Regions from separate parts of the Shewanella sp. MMG014 genome, predicted to be linked through region 3. Evidence: predicted binding sites of a transcription regulator. Region 3 holds the regulator's gene; each other region holds the start of a gene.
The links. Region 3 encodes sigma-54, which starts transcription at its own class of promoters, with help from an activator protein. Its sites were predicted from a motif close to GTTGGCACGNNNNTNGNNT; they were not measured.
Positions count from the first base shown of each region.

Region 1: a site for sigma-54 is predicted at 1,735-1,753, ahead of J8L86_RS14970 (flagellar hook-length control protein FliK). Genes of this name have one in related genera too.
Region 2: a site for sigma-54 is predicted at 1,768-1,786, ahead of flgB (flagellar basal body rod protein FlgB). Genes of this name have one in related genera too.
Region 4: a site for sigma-54 is predicted at 1,697-1,715, ahead of J8L86_RS10585 (HAD-IIB family hydrolase). Genes of this name have one in related genera too.

Region 1 covers NZ_JAGJDZ010000009.1:85,749-89,957, forward strand. The annotation lists gene fliI (flagellar protein export ATPase FliI) at 1-1,192, shown strand, start outside; gene fliJ (flagellar export protein FliJ) at 1,192-1,638, shown strand; gene J8L86_RS14970 (flagellar hook-length control protein FliK) at 1,859-3,361, shown strand; gene fliL (flagellar basal body-associated protein FliL) at 3,457-3,981, shown strand; gene fliM (flagellar motor switch protein FliM) at 4,009-4,209, shown strand, end outside.
Region 2 covers NZ_JAGJDZ010000009.1:59,217-63,425, forward strand. The annotation lists gene J8L86_RS14830 (chemotaxis protein CheV) at 1-683, shown strand, start outside; gene J8L86_RS14835 (protein-glutamate O-methyltransferase) at 837-1,670, shown strand; gene flgB (flagellar basal body rod protein FlgB) at 1,820-2,218, shown strand; gene flgC (flagellar basal body rod protein FlgC) at 2,221-2,637, shown strand; gene flgD (flagellar hook assembly protein FlgD) at 2,662-3,432, shown strand; gene flgE (flagellar hook protein FlgE) at 3,508-4,209, shown strand, end outside.
Region 3 covers NZ_JAGJDZ010000003.1:199,299-203,507, reverse strand. The annotation lists gene lptB (LPS export ABC transporter ATP-binding protein) at 241-972, shown strand; gene J8L86_RS06135 (RNA polymerase factor sigma-54) at 1,177-2,661, shown strand; gene hpf (ribosome hibernation promoting factor) at 2,686-2,973, shown strand; gene ptsN (PTS IIA-like nitrogen regulatory protein PtsN) at 2,976-3,419, shown strand; gene rapZ (RNase adapter RapZ) at 3,416-4,209, shown strand, end outside.
Region 4 covers NZ_JAGJDZ010000005.1:292,204-296,412, forward strand. The annotation lists gene J8L86_RS10580 (hypothetical protein) at 1-796, opposite strand, end outside; gene J8L86_RS10585 (HAD-IIB family hydrolase) at 798-1,649, opposite strand; gene J8L86_RS10590 (hypothetical protein) at 1,990-2,445, shown strand; gene J8L86_RS10595 (tetratricopeptide repeat-containing diguanylate cyclase) at 2,641-4,209, opposite strand, start outside.

The DNA.
Region 1 (4,209 bases), on a different contig from region 3:
TTTATGTTCAATTGAAACTATGGCTGGTGAGCTAATTGCTGAAGTGGTTGGATTTGATGATGAACTCTTGTATTTGATGCCGGTAGAAGAATTAAGAGGTGTGTTACCAGGAGCAAGAGTTCAACCCTTAGGTGAGCAATCAGGGTTAAATGTCGGTTTAAGTTTATTAGGGCGCGTGCTTGATGGTAGTGGTGCACCGTTGGATGGTTTAGGCCCATTAAACACAGAACAGCAAGCGTCAAGACATGCACCACCGATTAACCCGCTTTCTCGACGGGCTATTTCAGAACCCTTAGATGTGGGAGTCAGAGCGATTAATGCCATGCTAACCGTAGGTAAAGGTCAGCGTATGGGATTATTTGCTGGTTCTGGTGTCGGTAAAAGTGTGCTACTTGGCATGATGACCCGGGGGACAACGGCAGATATTATTGTTGTTGGCTTAGTGGGAGAGCGTGGTCGAGAAGTAAAAGAATTTATTGAAGAAATTTTGGGCCCTGAAGGTCGAGCTCGTTCGGTCGTTATCGCTGCGCCAGCTGATACTTCACCGTTAATGCGACTTCGAGCGTGTGAAACGTCTACACGAATAGCTGAATACTTTAGAGATCTCGGCTATAACGTCTTGTTATTGATGGACAGTTTAACTCGATATGCTCAAGCGCAACGTGAAGTTGCCCTTGCCGTCGGGGAGCCGCCAGCAACCAAAGGCTATCCGCCTTCAGTATTTGCCAAGCTGCCACGTTTAGTGGAACGAGCCGGTAATGGTGGACCGGGGCAAGGCTCTATTACTGCGTTTTATACGGTATTAACCGAAGGTGATGATCAACAAGATCCCATTGCAGATGCGTCTCGAGCGATTTTAGATGGTCATATTGTGTTATCAAGGACGCTTGCAGATTCAGGGCATTACCCTGCAATAGATATTGAACAATCTATTAGTCGTGTTGCGCCTATGGTTATTTCAGCAGAGCACCTTGAGTCGATGCGACTGGTTAAACAAATGTATTCCTTGTATCAGCAAAACAGAGATCTTGTTTCGATTGGTGCTTATTCCCAAGGGAGTGACCCTCGAATTGATAATGCGATTCGCCTACAACCGGCTATGAATGCCTTTTTAAGGCAAGGCTTTAAAGATGTAATTACTTTTGATGATAGTCAAACTATGGTTGGGCAGATTGCTGCTCAATGTAAATAATGCGCCGAACTGATCCCTTGTTAACCGTATTAAAGTTGAACAAAGAAGCTGAAGAGCAAGCTGCGCTTCAGCTAAAGTCTGCTCAGCTTGAACAACAAAAACATCAAAGCCAACTTGATGCGCTTAATAATTATCGGCTTGAATACATGAAACAAATGGGCGAAAACCAAGGGAAAACCCTCAGCGCAAGCCAGTATCATTCTTTTCATGAATTTATAAAGCAAGTAGATCAAGCCTTATTACAACAAGTTAATGCGGTAAAAGAGGCTGAGAAACAAACGGGTTATCGTCAGGTTCACTGGCAAGAAAAACAACAAAAGCGCAAAGCTGTTGAATTGTTACTTGAAAAAAACGCCCAAAAAGCCCAGCAGCTTGCCAATAAAAAGGAACAAAAAGCATCAGATGAATTTGCTATGCAGCAGTTTATCCGCAAGAAATCTCGCTAAGGTCTTTTTATTATTTTTATCAATTCATCATTAGTTTCATTTCACTGTTTACTGTCATTACTCTTACCAATTTGCAACTTTTTACAAAGATAAAAGTTTGGCATTTAATTTGCTAGTTACTTGTATTAACTTCGCAAAGTGTCAGCTTTGTGACAATGGATAAACCCCCAGAAATGACCTTGAAAATGGTTTCGATTAGGGGAGTGATTTGGAGTTGGTTATGCAGCAGATGAGTAATATTTTATTAGGCAATAGTGGTAAAGTTGCAAGTGTTACTGGTTCAGATAAATCGCAAGGTGCTGATAATCAATCTTTTCTATCTGTTTTTAACCAAGCGTCACAAATGGATGTTGAAAAGACCAAGTTGGCAAAAAGTAGCGAGACAAATGTAGAAGAGCAGTCTGATGTCGCAATTGAAGAGGCTGATGTAGAGTTAATTTTTGCGCAAATTGGCATGTCTGAAAATTTTGATAAAGTCGGGCCTTCAGATCCAAGTGGCAAAGAATTGCCGTTAGATGAAGAGCTTTTAGCGGACGAAGGCTCAGCAATAGATTCTGACATGCTGGATTCTGAATTATTGGCAAATACTCAGACAATCAACTCTGATGAACAACTTGAGACTGAGGTTGATGAAACCGTCAACGCTTTTCTATCATCGTTGACGGCTGAACAGCTTACTCAGTTAAGTGAGTTTTCATCAATGGATAGCGAGAAATTAGCGAGCCTCACGCCAGCGCAGCTTAATCAATTGATTGCTGATTTCAATCGTCAGCATCAGCTAAGCGGTGAACAAGCGTTGCCTTTAATGGCTCTGACAGATAAGCAAGCTGTGCTTGCAAATGCTAATGAAGGTGCGGCTGACAGTGACTCAGTTAAAAACGTCGCTAATTTAGCGTCCAATACGCAAGCTAATACCAATCAAACAAATAATGCATCATTAGTGAACCCTCAGTCAGTGGTTAATACGACACTTGAAATGCAAGCCAGTAAAAATACTGCAGAGGCGAATCTCAATGCCGAAAAAGGCACGATATTAGGCGAAGCAAGCCAAGCAGAGACGAAGTCATCCTCTAAAGAAGTGCCTCAAATCAATTTGTCCAAAGCAGAGTTAACAGTGTCAATGGATAAACAAATAGCTAAAAATGCAGCGTTGGCCAGTTCAGCTGCTAGCGCAGCAACGTCTGAGTTAACACCAGAGTCAACAGAAGTAAAAGCATTACAAAATCAAAGCAGCTTTACGGCGCAACATAAAAGTGATGTCCCACAATTTCAGCTATCTTTACGCCAAGGGGCTGAAGCTGCGGTGAACATGCAAGATATGATTCAAAAATTTGCTCCAGTGATGAAGCAGCAATTAATCACTATGGTTGGACAAGGCGTTCAACATGCTGAAATTCGACTTGATCCTGCCGAGCTCGGCCATATGGTCGTGAGAGTTCAAGTTCACGGTGAGCAAACGCAAGTACAGTTTCAAGTCGCACAATCACAAACAAGAGATCTCGTCGAACAAGCGATTCCTAAGTTACGCGAAATGTTAGCTGAAGAAGGACTTCAACTTGCTGATAGTCATGTTTCTCAAGATGGTGATAACGAGTCGAAATCTGAATATGATGAACAAAACAGCAATGGTGATGCGATGTTGGATGAAATATCAGCACAAGAACTCGACATTGCAGCAAAACATTCACTGAGTAGCAATTCTGCTATAGATTATTACGCCTAAGTCGGTAATCTATAGCCAACAAGTTAAGACTGTTGGTGCGCTATAGCGAATGTTAATAATTTTACTGGCAGCGCAATAAATAAATGGAATGAATTATGGCTGAAGAAGAGTCTTTAGAGTTAACCACAGAGAACCAACCTAAAAGTAAAAAGAAGCTCATCATTTTTATTGTAATAGGTGTGGTGTTGCTTGCGGTTATCGCAGGTGCTGCAATGTTCTTTTTAGGTGGAGATGAAGAGTCTGCTTCAACAACTCCGGGCACAGCAGCAACAAGTGAAGTGGTGGAAGATGATTCAACCAAAGGTAAAGCGAACTACGTCGGTATGCCTAGGCCGTTTTTGTTTAATTTACCAGGAGTCGATAGAGCAAGGTTAGTTGAAATTAAAGTTCAACTAATGGTACGTGGCGACGATGGTCAAACAGCTAAAATGCATATTCCTTTAATTGAAGATGCGTTACTGACAACATTTAGTGCTGCTGATGTTCAAAAGCTCAGTACTCAAGCTGGAAAAGACGAGTTAAGACAAATGGCCTTACTAAACGTGCAAAATACATTGCAACCTGTAGCGGGTCGAAAAATAGTCGAAAAAGTACTATTTACTGGCTTCGTAATGCAATAACGCCAGTGAAAAAGCCAAGGTGATGACGTGAGTGATTTATTAAGCCAAGACGAAATTGATGCGCTACTCCATGGTGTTGATGATGTCGATGAAGATGACATTAATGAGAATGACGATACTCGGGTATATGACTTCTCATCTCAAGATAGAATTGTGCGTGGGCGAATGCCGACGCTGGAAATTGTAAACGAACGTTTTGCTCGTCATCTTCGCATTAGCATGTTTAAT
Region 2 (4,209 bases), on a different contig from region 3:
GTGGGCGTCCTCTTACATCGACAGAGAATTGTTTTATTATCATTGCTGAATACAACCGAAGTATTCAAGGGTTCCTAGTCAGTTCAGTTGAACGTATTATCAATATGAACTGGGAATCGATTATGCCACCACCACAAGGGGCTGGGCGTAACTCTTATTTAACTGCGGTAACAGAAATCGAAGGTGAATTGGTTGAGATTTTAGATGTTGAAAAAATCTTAGACGAAATATCACCTGTTAAGACTGAAATCAGTGAAGAAGCTAATGAAGCGTTAACCATTGATCGTGACCAGCATTATCACATCATGGTCATTGATGATTCTGCAGTGGCCCGTAAACAAATTATTCGTTCGCTTGAGTCGCTTAATTTGCAAATTGATACCGCCATTGATGGTAAAGATGCGCTAGAAAAGCTTAAAGCGATTGCGACAGAGATGGATAATGTTGCTGAAGAAATACCTTTGATTATTTCGGATATCGAAATGCCAGAAATGGATGGTTATACCTTAACGGCTGAAATTAGAGACGATCCTAAGTTGAAAGACATTAAAGTGGTACTTCATACATCCCTTAGTGGTGTATTTAACCAAGCAATGGTTGAGAAAGTGGGTGCCAATGACTTTATCGCCAAGTTTAATCCAGATGAATTAGCATCTGCTGTAAATAAACACCTAATTTTATAAGCAATATTGATAAGTCTGACTATGATTAAATAGATAGTCAGACAGTTATTGTGAGCAATACGTTGTGCTTGTCGATAGTCGTGATAAGTTAATAAAAGTAACCTGTTCACTCTGAAGTGACGCTAGTGTCATTTCTTATAATAGGATGTAAATGTGACGAATAAATCACTCGCTGAAGCAGAATATAATCAGTTTAAGCTCTTTTTAGAACAGCACAGCGGCATTGTATTAGGTGACAACAAGCAATATTTAGTAAGAAGCCGATTAGCTCCTTTGATGGGTAAATATGATTTGCCGTCATTATCAGAAGTGGTTAAAAGGTCGATGAAGCCAACGGAAAGGCATTTAAGGGCCGAAGTCATTGATGCAATGACAACGAATGAGACCTTGTGGTTTAGGGACAAATATCCGTTCGAGTTGCTCAATAATGCGTTATTACCTGAATACAGTCGCTTAGGAAGACCGTTAAAAATTTGGTCTGCTGCTTGTTCTTCAGGGCAAGAGCCTTATTCGCTTGCGATGACGATTTTGGAATACCAGCAACGTAAACCAGGCGCATTACCGGGTAATGCAACCATTCAAGCGACAGATTTATCTCCGTCAATGCTTGAGCGTTGTAAAAATGCTGAATACGATAGTTTAGCCCTCGCTAGAGGGTTATCACCTGAGCGTAAGCGCCAATTTTTTGATCCTTTGCCTTCCGGTAACATGAAAGTAAAAGATAATGTGAAGCGTTTGGTAAACTTTAGGGCACACAATCTTCTTGAAAGTTATAGCCTTTTAGGAAAGTTTGATATTATTTTTTGCCGTAATGTTCTGATTTATTTTGCCCCAGAGGCAAAAGCAAAAATATTGCGGCAATTTGCTGCCGCTTTAAATCCTAACGGTATTTTGTTTTTAGGGGCGTCAGAGTCTATCTCAGGATTAACGGACGAGTTCAATATGGTTAGGTGCAACCCTGGTATATATTACCAGAAGAAGAGTTAACTATAATTTATTGTAATAGTTGAATATTTTTATTTATTAATGCCAGCATTCGTTGGCATTTTCATTTTTATCATTTCATTTCTAATAATCTAATTTTTTTGGCATAAGCTTTGCTTTAATTCTGTCAGTTAGCTGGTGGAGGCAATTTTATGGCGATTAATTTTGAAAATGGTTTAGGTATACATCAATACTCTTTGGGCATACGTGCACAACGGGCTGAAGTGCTATCCAGCAACATCGCCAATGCTAATACGCCAGGTTATAAAGCTCGAGATGTCGACTTTGCTGCAGCAATGAACAGCGCACGCGCTAAGCAAAGTGGATTACAGATGAGTCAAACAACTGACAAACATTTCGACTTGAAAGCGTTAAGCCAGGAAAACGTTAAGTTTAGAGTGCCTAATCAACCAGATACAGGTGATGGCAACACCGTTGATTCTCAACAAGAACAAGCGGCCTTTATGCAGAACTCCTTGGAATATCAAATGTCACTGGGTTTTCTTGAAAGCAAGTTCTCAGGCATGCGTAAAGCTATTAGAGGTGATTAATCATGAGTCTATTTAATATTTTTAATGTGTCGGGTTCTGGTATGTCAGCACAATCAGTGCGACTTAATACTACCGCCAGTAACATTGCCAATGCTGATTCAGTTTCCAGTAGTGTTGATCAAACTTATAAGGCTCGTCATCCGATTTTTGAAGCTGAAATGGCCAAAGCAAGCCATGAGCAAAATAGTTCTCACAGTGTCAATGTTAAGGGCATTGTTGAAAGTGATAAACCGTTATTAAAGGAGTTTTCTCCTGATCATCCTATGGCTGATGGTGACGGCTTTATTTACAAACCGAATGTCAATGTGATGGAAGAGATGGCGGATATGATTTCAGCATCTCGTTCTTATCAAATGAATGTCCAAGTGGCTGATGCGGCAAAATCTATGCTGCAACAAACACTTCGTATGGGTAAGTAATATGAATTTTGTGGGGGGTAAAAGATGAGCCTCATTAATCCTTACAGCAGTCAGTCTTTACCACAGACTCAATCTGCTAGTAGTACTGGTATTGCATCCAATACACAAGAAACAGCCAGTACGGGGAATGCATTTTTAGACAGTGTGGCCTTACAAGGAGAGCCAGAAACACCTGAACCTAATAGCCAGGAACTGACTCAATCAGATTTCTTTGCTTTATTGAGTCAACAGTTATCAATGCAAGATCCATTTAAGCCTGTTGAAAACGATCAAATGATTTCGCAAATGGCATCATTCTCAACCGTTGACGGTATTGCCAAGTTGAATGAAGAAATTCTCAACTTAAATAACTTAACGAGTTCGAGTCAGGCGCTGCAGGCTTCAAGTTTAGTAGGCCGTAAAGTGTTAATTCCGTCTGATACGGGGCACATATCGTCAGATAGTCCAGAAGTCAATGGCGTGATAAGTACACCAACTTCTATCGATACGATAACAGTCAGTATTGAAGATGAAAGTGGCCAAGTTATTAAAACCTTTGAAGTTGACGGCTCTGCTGGCGGTAACATTGATGTGTCATGGGATGGGCTAGATAAAAATGGCGACCCAGCTCCTGAAGGCAATTACGCGATAAAAGCGAACGGCAAAATTGATGGAAAATCAGAAGATTTAGCAGTATCGACCTATGCGCATGTGACGAGCGTGTCACTGGGTAACACCACAACAGGGGCAATATTAAACCTACGTGGTATTGGTGGTATTCAGCTGTCAGATGTCTTAGCTGTCACTGAAAGTTAATTAGCTTATCAAATTTAAAGCTGGCAGCTGTGGCAGTCAGTAAAACAAACAGAATGAGTAGGAAAGGGGTGAATTATGTCGTTTAACATTGCTTTGAGTGGTATTTCTGCAGCTCAAAAAGATCTCAATACCACTGCGAATAACATTGCTAACGTTAACACCGTAGGCTTTAAAGAATCTCGTGCCGAGTTTGCTGACGTATATGCTAATTCAATTTTCTCAAACAGCAAAACTGCTGTCGGTGGCGGTGCGACAACGACACAGGTTGCACAGCAATTTCAGCAAGGCAGTTTACAGTTTACTAGTAACTCTTTAGATATGGCGATAAGTGGCGGTGGTTTCTTTGTGACATCATCAGGTGTGGGAGTTCAAGATCACGCATTCACTCGTGCTGGCGCATTTAAAGTTAACTCAGAAAGTTACATGACTGATTCAGCTGGTAACTATTTACAAGGGTTCCCAGTCGATGCTGACGGTAACTCTACCTCGGTTAGTTTAACGACGACTCAACCAATTAAGATCCCTGATACGGCAGGTAGCCCAGTAAAAACTGAGAATATTGGCCTACAGATGAACCTTGATGTGGGTGAAACGCCATTAGATCCTGCTAACTTTGATCCCAACGATCCTGACACGTTTAATAAATCAACTTCAGTGACGATTTATGACTCACTTGGTGAATCGCACATTATGACCACCTATTTTGTTAAGCCGACAGAAGGGGCTTATACCGGTGAAAGTAATTGGGTTGCATTCTATGCTGTAGATGGCAAACAA
Region 3 (4,209 bases):
AGAACTTGATAACTCAGACGAAGCGCCGTTAGAAAATAATGATTCGCTTGATAACCCAGATGCTGATACGACTGACAATGCATCTAACAATGTAACTGAGAATCAAACAGTGACTCCTGAGGCAAATGCTGTTGAAACTAACACTGATGCCCTCCTTGAATCAGTCACCCCTCAAGAATCTGATATTCAAAACTCAACCAATGCAGACATAACGACCCCTGCGGCAGAGCAAAAGCAATAATGACACAAATTACCTTAACAGCTGAGAACTTAGCAAAAAGCTATAAAAGCCGCCAAGTTGTCAAAAACGTTAGCCTAACCGTTAAAACGGGTCAGATTGTTGGTCTTTTAGGGCCAAATGGTGCAGGTAAAACCACAACCTTTTATATGGTTGTTGGCTTAGTCAAAAGCGATAAAGGTCGTATTTTGATTGATTCTGACGACTTGACTGCAGACCCAATGCATTTACGTGCTCGTAAAGGTATTGGTTACTTACCTCAAGAAGCCAGTATTTTTAGAAAACTCACTGTGCACGATAACATCATGGCAGTGCTGCAAACCCGTAAAACCTTATCGAGTGAGCAACGAATCGAAGAGTTAGAGCACTTATTAGAAGAGTTCAATATTACCCATATTCGTGACAGCCAAGGTATGGCTCTATCAGGTGGTGAACGTCGACGTGTAGAAATAGCACGCGCTTTAGCCGCCAATCCTAAGTTTATTTTATTAGATGAACCATTTGCGGGTGTTGATCCTATCTCTGTGATAGATATTAAGAAAATTATTCAACAACTAAAAAATCGTGGTCTTGGCGTATTGATTACCGACCATAATGTCCGTGAAACACTTGATGTATGTGAGCGTGCGTATATTGTCAGCCACGGAGATTTAATTGCTGAAGGTACGCCTGCTGAGATCTTAGACAATCAGCAAGTCAGGTCAGTATACTTAGGTGAGCAATTCAAGCTATAGTTAGCATTCTTTAGTGTACAAGCATGGCATTTTCGCGGCCAACCAGTCCCACTTTTTAGCGTTATACACTAGACTCAAAACGTAACGCTAATTTTTGGCAAAGTAGAACCCAAGTTCGGTTAAAGTCTAGCTAACACTTACAAAAGTGCTAGACCCATAACATTGTAGTCGCGATGATGAAATTCAATTAGGGATAAGCGGTAAATGAAAGCCTCACTCCAACTTAAAATGGGTCAACACCTGACAATGACCCCGCAGTTGCAACAAGCCATTCGCTTATTGCAACTTTCCTCTTTGGAGCTACAGCAAGAAATTCAGCAAGCACTTGACTCAAATCCTCTTCTTGAGCTTGAGGATGAGTTTGCCAAAGCAAAAGAACCAGTCAAAGACAATGCTCAGCAAACTGACACCGATTTTAGCGATAACAGCCAAGTCAGCGTAGAAAAAGACACCTCATCAGTCGATACCACAGAGTCACTTACGAAAGAGTCCATGCCTGAAGACTTACCAATGGATACCACTTGGGATGAAGTCTACACCGCCTCTCCTAACTCAGGTTCTGGCGCTGTAAGCCGTGATGACGATATGCCATTTCAAGGTGAAACGACTGAAGGTTTGTACGAACATTTAGAATGGCAAAAAAACTTAACCCCATTTTCTGAAAATGACCTCGCCATTGCGACAGCCATCATCGACGCAATTGATGATAGAGGTTACTTAACCCAATCAACAGAAGATATTCTCGATGCACTCGGTCTTGAGGATATTGAACTTGATGAGGTTGAAGCCGTATTAAAGCGTGTACAACATTTTGATCCAGTGGGTGTCGCTGCAAGAAATTTAAGCGAATGTTTGATGATTCAATTGGGACAATACCCAAGCGAAATCCCTTGCATAGAAAATGTAAAATTACTGATATCTGAACACCTAGATTTAATAGCAGGCCGTGATTTCAGATTACTAATGCGTAAAACCAAGCTTAAAGAAGATGATTTACGCGAAGCGATTCAATTTATCCAAACACTGAACCCTCGCCCAGGGTTACAAATTACTCCAATCAAAGATGAGTACGTCATCCCAGATGTCACAGTGTTTAAAAAGAATGGCCGTTGGGTCGTTGAATTAAACCCAGATAATATGCCTAAAATAGGCGTAAATCAGCAATATGCGGCCATGGCAAAAGGCTCAGCCAATCAAGCTGACAGCCAATTCATTCGCGGTCACTTACAAGAAGCCAAATGGTTTATTAAAAGTATTGAAAGCCGCAATGAAACCCTGTTAAAAGTGGCAAATTGTATTGTTCAATTCCAGCAAGGTTTCTTTGAGTTCGGCGAAGAAGCCATGAAGCCTATGGTATTAAATGATATTGCCGAAGCGGTAGAGATGCATGAATCGACCATCTCACGGGTTACAACTCAAAAATATATGCACACCCCTCGCGGCCTTTTTGAACTAAAATACTTCTTCTCTAGCCACGTAAGTACCGATGATGGCGGAGAGTGTTCTTCTACAGCAATCAGAGCCTTTATCAAAAAGCTGGTCGCCGCAGAAAACCAGAAAAAGCCACTTAGCGATAGTAAAATGGCGACGCTACTGGCAGAACAAGGGATCAATGTTGCTCGGCGTACGATCGCCAAATATCGTGAAGCAATGCTCATCCCTCCCTCAAACCAACGCAAAAGCTTATAAGCCTTTGTTATTGGAGGATGATCTATGCAAATTAACCTGACTGGACACCATATCGAAATTACTCAATCTTTACGTGAGTATGTGCAAACTAAGTTTTCAAAGCTTGAACGTCACTTCGAACAGATCAATAATGTTCACGTTGTGCTCAATGTACAAAAGTTACAACAGATTGCCGAAGCTAAATTGCACCTCAAAGGAGGTGAAGTTTTTGCCGTATCTCAAAACGCAGATATGTATGTCGCAATTGACGCCCTGATAGACAAATTAGACCGTCAGGTAATTAAACACAAAGAGAAGTTAATTAAACACTAACGATGGAACTTCGCACCATCCTGCAGCCGGCGTGCACTACCTGTGCCACTCCGGGCAGTAAGAAAAAGGTACTGGAACTTATCAGCAATTTAATGGCTGACCAGTACCCTACTCTATCTTCACAAGCTATTTTCGAAAGTTTAATAGCACGTGAAAAAATGGGTAGCACAGGTATCGGCAATGGCATTGCGATTCCACATGGGCGTTTAGACGACATTGAATCGCCGATCGCTATTTTGATCAAATGTGAAGAAGCTATCGACTTTGATGCTATTGATAAGAAGCCAGTAGACATTTTATTTGCCTTATTGGTTCCTTCTGAGCAATGTCAGCAACACTTAAGCACGTTATCAAGTATGGCTGAGAAATTAAGCGATAAACTCATCCTTAAAAGACTTCGAAAGAGTCATGACGCTACAGAACTGTATCAGGTTATTACTGCATGAAACTTGTCATCGTATCAGGACGATCGGGCTCAGGTAAGTCAGTTGCTTTAAGAGTGTTAGAGGATTTAGGTTATTACTGTGTTGATAACCTACCTCTCCCACTGATTGGCAGCCTACTAGAGCAGCTAAAAGGAAATAACGAACTTGTCGCCATCAGTGTTGATGTGCGTAATATCGAAGAGCAAGGCAAAGTATTAGAGCAGCAAATCGCTTTGTTGTCCGACGATACCACGATCATTAGTTTATTTTTAAATGCCAATGATCAAGTACTGCTTAAACGATACAGTGAAACACGTCGATTACACCCGCTGTCAAAAAATCAAATCTCATTACAAGAAGCGATTCAACTTGAAGGTCGATTGCTCGAGCCAATCGCCAAAATGGTTGATCACTACATCGACACATCTCAGCTGAATATTTACGATTTGAGCGATCAAGTCCGACAAATTCTTATGGGCAGTGTTGATAAAGAATTAGTCATTCACTTTGAATCATTTGGATTCAAGCACGGTATGCCTACTGAAGCCGACTTTATGTTTGATGTCCGCTTTTTGCCAAACCCACATTGGGAGCCTGAGTTAAGACCATTAACGGGTCTTGATCAACCAGTACAAGAATTCTTAGGCAGACAACCCCTAGTCAATAAGTTCATCTGGCAGATTGAGAATTTATTTGATACTTGGATGCCGCATCTTGAGCGCAATAATCGCAGTTACCTTACCATCGCGATTGGCTGCACAGGTGGACAGCATCGCTCGGTTTATATTGCAGATCAACTCACACAGCGCTT
Region 4 (4,209 bases), on a different contig from region 3:
CTTGGCAAATACGGTTGTGGGCATAGTTACGGTGCATTTCACTGAGCACGCCAATTTCTAAGCCCCAATCACTCGGAATACGTAAATCATTTAGCACATCACGTCGAAAGGAGAATTCACCTGCCAGTGGGTACCGAAAGCTGTCCATGTATTCAAGGTAATCGTTATGGCCAACGACTCTTTGCAGCGCTTTGATCAATGGCGTGACCAGCAGACGTGACACACGACCATTAATTTTGCCGTCTGACATGCGGGCGTAATAACCTTTACTGAACTCATAATTAAACTGCGGGTTAGCAACAGGATAAAGTAAGCGTGCTAACAATGACTTTTCATAGGTGACGATGTCACAGTCATGTAGGGCGACTGACTCAGTTTTGCCTGATGCTAAAATATAGCCCATGCAATACCAAACATTTCGTCCTTTCCCTAACTCTTTGGGCGCTAAACCCAGTGCACTGAGTTTTGCATCTAGTGCTTGTAACCTTGGCCCATCGTTCCATAATACTCGGTGATGTTGCGGTAATTGATTGAAGAATTTTAGCGCTTGCTGATACTGCGCTTTATCAGCTCGGTCTAAGCCTATTACCACTTCAGATAAATACGGCACATCTTTCAATTTATTAATGATATTGGGTAACGCTTCACCTTCTAGCTCTGAATATAGCGAAGGTAAAATTAACCCCAGTGGTCGAGTTTTGGCAAATTTCATGAGGTCCTTTTCCATTTCCTCATGAGTACGCTGGGTTAAATTATGTAATGTGGTCACAATGCCATTCTGATAAAAGTCAGCCATGTTATGCCTCCTCAGCTGTAAATAAACTTGGGGTGGGAGAATCAAGTAATAACGCTTGCAAGCATTCAGCCCAACCCTTGGGACCATAGTGGCGGCTTTGCATGGTTTTATTGCTGGTTTGAATTGTTGGAAAAGTATGGGTTGGCGACTTAATTTGAATCGCAATATCGGCGGCTTCAAGCATGGCACTATCATTTCCGCTATCGCCCAATGCTATTGTGTTAACCCCTACCTGATATGCGTTAGCATAAACCTGTGCCAGCCAGTTCATTGCACACCCTTTGTCGGTATGGCCGCCCACATGCAAAAATCGACCACCTTGCAACATATTGGCACCAAGCTTCTGCATATGGTCAATAAAGCGTTGCTTGCGCTCTTCATCAGCCGTCCACAATAGCGGCTCTGAGTAATGCCTTACTAAGGCAAGTTCTGCTTTCTCTGCGGATAAGTCGGTGAGTTCACATAGCTCATCAGCACTGAGTGATGAAAAGCCAATGAAGTCTTCTGCAAATTCACTTGCTTGATTATCTAATAGACTGAGCCAATGTTGCCTTGTTTCACAAAAGGCTTTAACCCAGTAATACCCCTCGGTCACAGTATCTTCAGGTTGTTGTTCAAAGTAACCAATTGGGATATATACCACGGCGCCATTTTCAGAAATAAATGGAGAATTAAAACCAATGGTTTGTTGAATTTTTTCCATTTCAGCAAAGGTTTTACTGGTATTGGGAATAATAGGAATTTGTTTTTCAACCAACGCCTCTATCACGCCAATTGCACTCGAAAAACTATAGTCATAGTGGTCGAGTAAAGTGCCATCCATATCGGTAAAAATAAGCGGTTGAGTCGTCATTTTCTTCCCCTGCCATTTCGCTAATCATTGTGTGATTAAATTAAACGTTACAGGGAACATGCCAGCTTGATATAAAATGCACCAAATTGGTTAATTACTGACTTTAGCTATTGATTTTAAATATTAATTTATTAACGCACGGAATCATAAATAGGATTAAAAATTCAAGATTCAAACAATGTTGTGCTGACTTTTACATCATCGATGCACTATAAAGGTGCAATTTTACATTGTTCACACTATCGACTACACCTTAATAAACTGTCATTACATTAGGGCTGAAATTTAACCTAGAAATGGCTTATTTGAACTAGCGAAACCCGCTATGTAAGGAGTGAGCATGCGATTTAACCAGGCTTTTGAGGTATTAGATCATTTGATTGATGTTTATGAAGCTATTTCGATGGCGTGTGAACGCTTATTAGATGAAACAGAAACTGAACGATCTCGGATGTTGCTGCATTATTTAATTCAAAAACAACGTGAAAATATCCAGTACATACGCGATATAAAATTGAGAATGCCAGAGTCACTGCTTAACACATGGATAGATGAAGATATCGAGAAAAGCATTATTAGTGCGACAAAAGATATTCATGTTGCCTCTAATGTCAAAACCCATGAGTTGATGGAGCACGTCGACACGCTTCATGAAAACATCATCGTTTGGCTTAATGTCACAACCAACGTAATCCCCAATCAAGATTTGCTGATTCAATTACAGAACATCACTGATTCGCTTAATCAACGCCATCGACAATTAGCTCAAGCTGTTAATCGTATGGATGATATGTAGGTGAGGATCTGATCCTTCAAATGCGAGTTTGGCCTTTGCAAGCTTTCACTTATCATTCTGACGTCGAAAGACATTGGCAGGCAACGAGAATGTTTAACTCAACTAAACATTGCATCCACTCCAAGGGTTTCGTTGCTTGCTTTTTTATCTATTTCTCTGCACTGTTGGATATACCCTCGCCTCGTTAACTGGGCTTTAAGCACATTGGGGAGCAAGGTAGACTTTATTCTTACCAGAAAACTTCGCTTGGTATAATGCATCATCTGCTTGCTTGGTAAGATCGGATAAATTTGATGGCTGACCAGCACTCAATGTCGCGACCCCTAAACTAATCGTAAACTCCACTTCAATCCCATCAAAGTGAAATGATTGAGCCGCAATACCGTTTCTCAACCTATCTGAGATGGTAAAGGCTTCGTCCAGCGTGGTGTTGTCTAATACAATCAAAAACTCCTCTCCACCAATACGCCCGACTAAGTCTTGTTTTTTGAGCCAACTGCTTGCACGTTTGGCAGCCGCCTTAATCGCTAAATCACCAATATGATGCCCATAGCGATCATTAATTGCTTTAAAGTTATCAATATCAAAAATTATCACTGAGGCTGGGCGCTGTTTTTTGATGGATCTTTCTATAATGCGCTGGCCTTTTCGGAAGGTATAGCCTCTATTTGATAATCCGGTGAGATAATCGGTTTGAGCACGTTTTTTCAACGTCTTTCGAGAATGCAATAACACTAAAATCACACTAAACAATACAATGGCCAAGACCAGAAATAAGGTTAGCTTTAAATCGCTAATGCGTTCTTTATCAGCAACGGCGGCCCAGTTGAGTTCATTAATGGCTAAGCGATTGGCTAATAACTCATTCTCAAAACTCGCTAGTTTTATATTATGATCAAGTGACGTTGTCAGTACCTTATTATCGATAATGCTTTGATTATCTTCTCTTTCAACATCAATAACTTCCAAAAACAAGTTAGCAGCTTTATTCGACTCGCCTGCCGCAAGGGCAATAATCGCATCCGCTTTTAAAAACATGGCTTTCATGTTGGCTGGGAAGTTTTTATTTTGCCTAAATATCTGTGCCATTTCCGCAGCGCGAGGTAGGTTACCACTACGAACATACGCAATCGCCAGATACAAATAACCACTTGTGACAAAATACTGCTCTTTAGTGGTGTCTTTTAACGATATGGCTTTTTCGAGATGCAATACCGCTTGATTAAAATCAAAAGTTCTTAGCGCCACTCTGCCAGCATTAAGATGGGAGAAAAATAACAGATCATTTGGCTTTGTGGCCTGACGGGCAAGTTCAAATTGCTGCTGAATATTGTCTTCGGCTTTATCCCAGTCACCTAGCTTAATCGCTTGGCTCACCATGTTGTGCTGCATATTGAACATGTCTTCAATATCGTTAATGGTTTTCCAAGTTTCATACGCTTTTTGAAAGTTTTCGTAGCCGCGTTGGTGTAAGCCTACACGACGATATAAGCTGCCTGTGGCGTTATATATCATTGCCTTACGATTGACATTCAAACTGTCACTTCTATCCACAATCAGCAATGCTTCATCTAATAAGTCTATGCCCTTATAGACATTGTCAGGTTCAATAAAGCAAAAGGCAGTTTGCGTCATCGCCTTAGCTAATAATTCTGCGTTGTCATAGTTACGAGCATATTCGAGTGCTTGGTGTCTATCAGGACAATAGCTTACGGGGTCATTCGCTTTAAGATACCAAGCAAATGAACGCTCTAAATGGCTGTC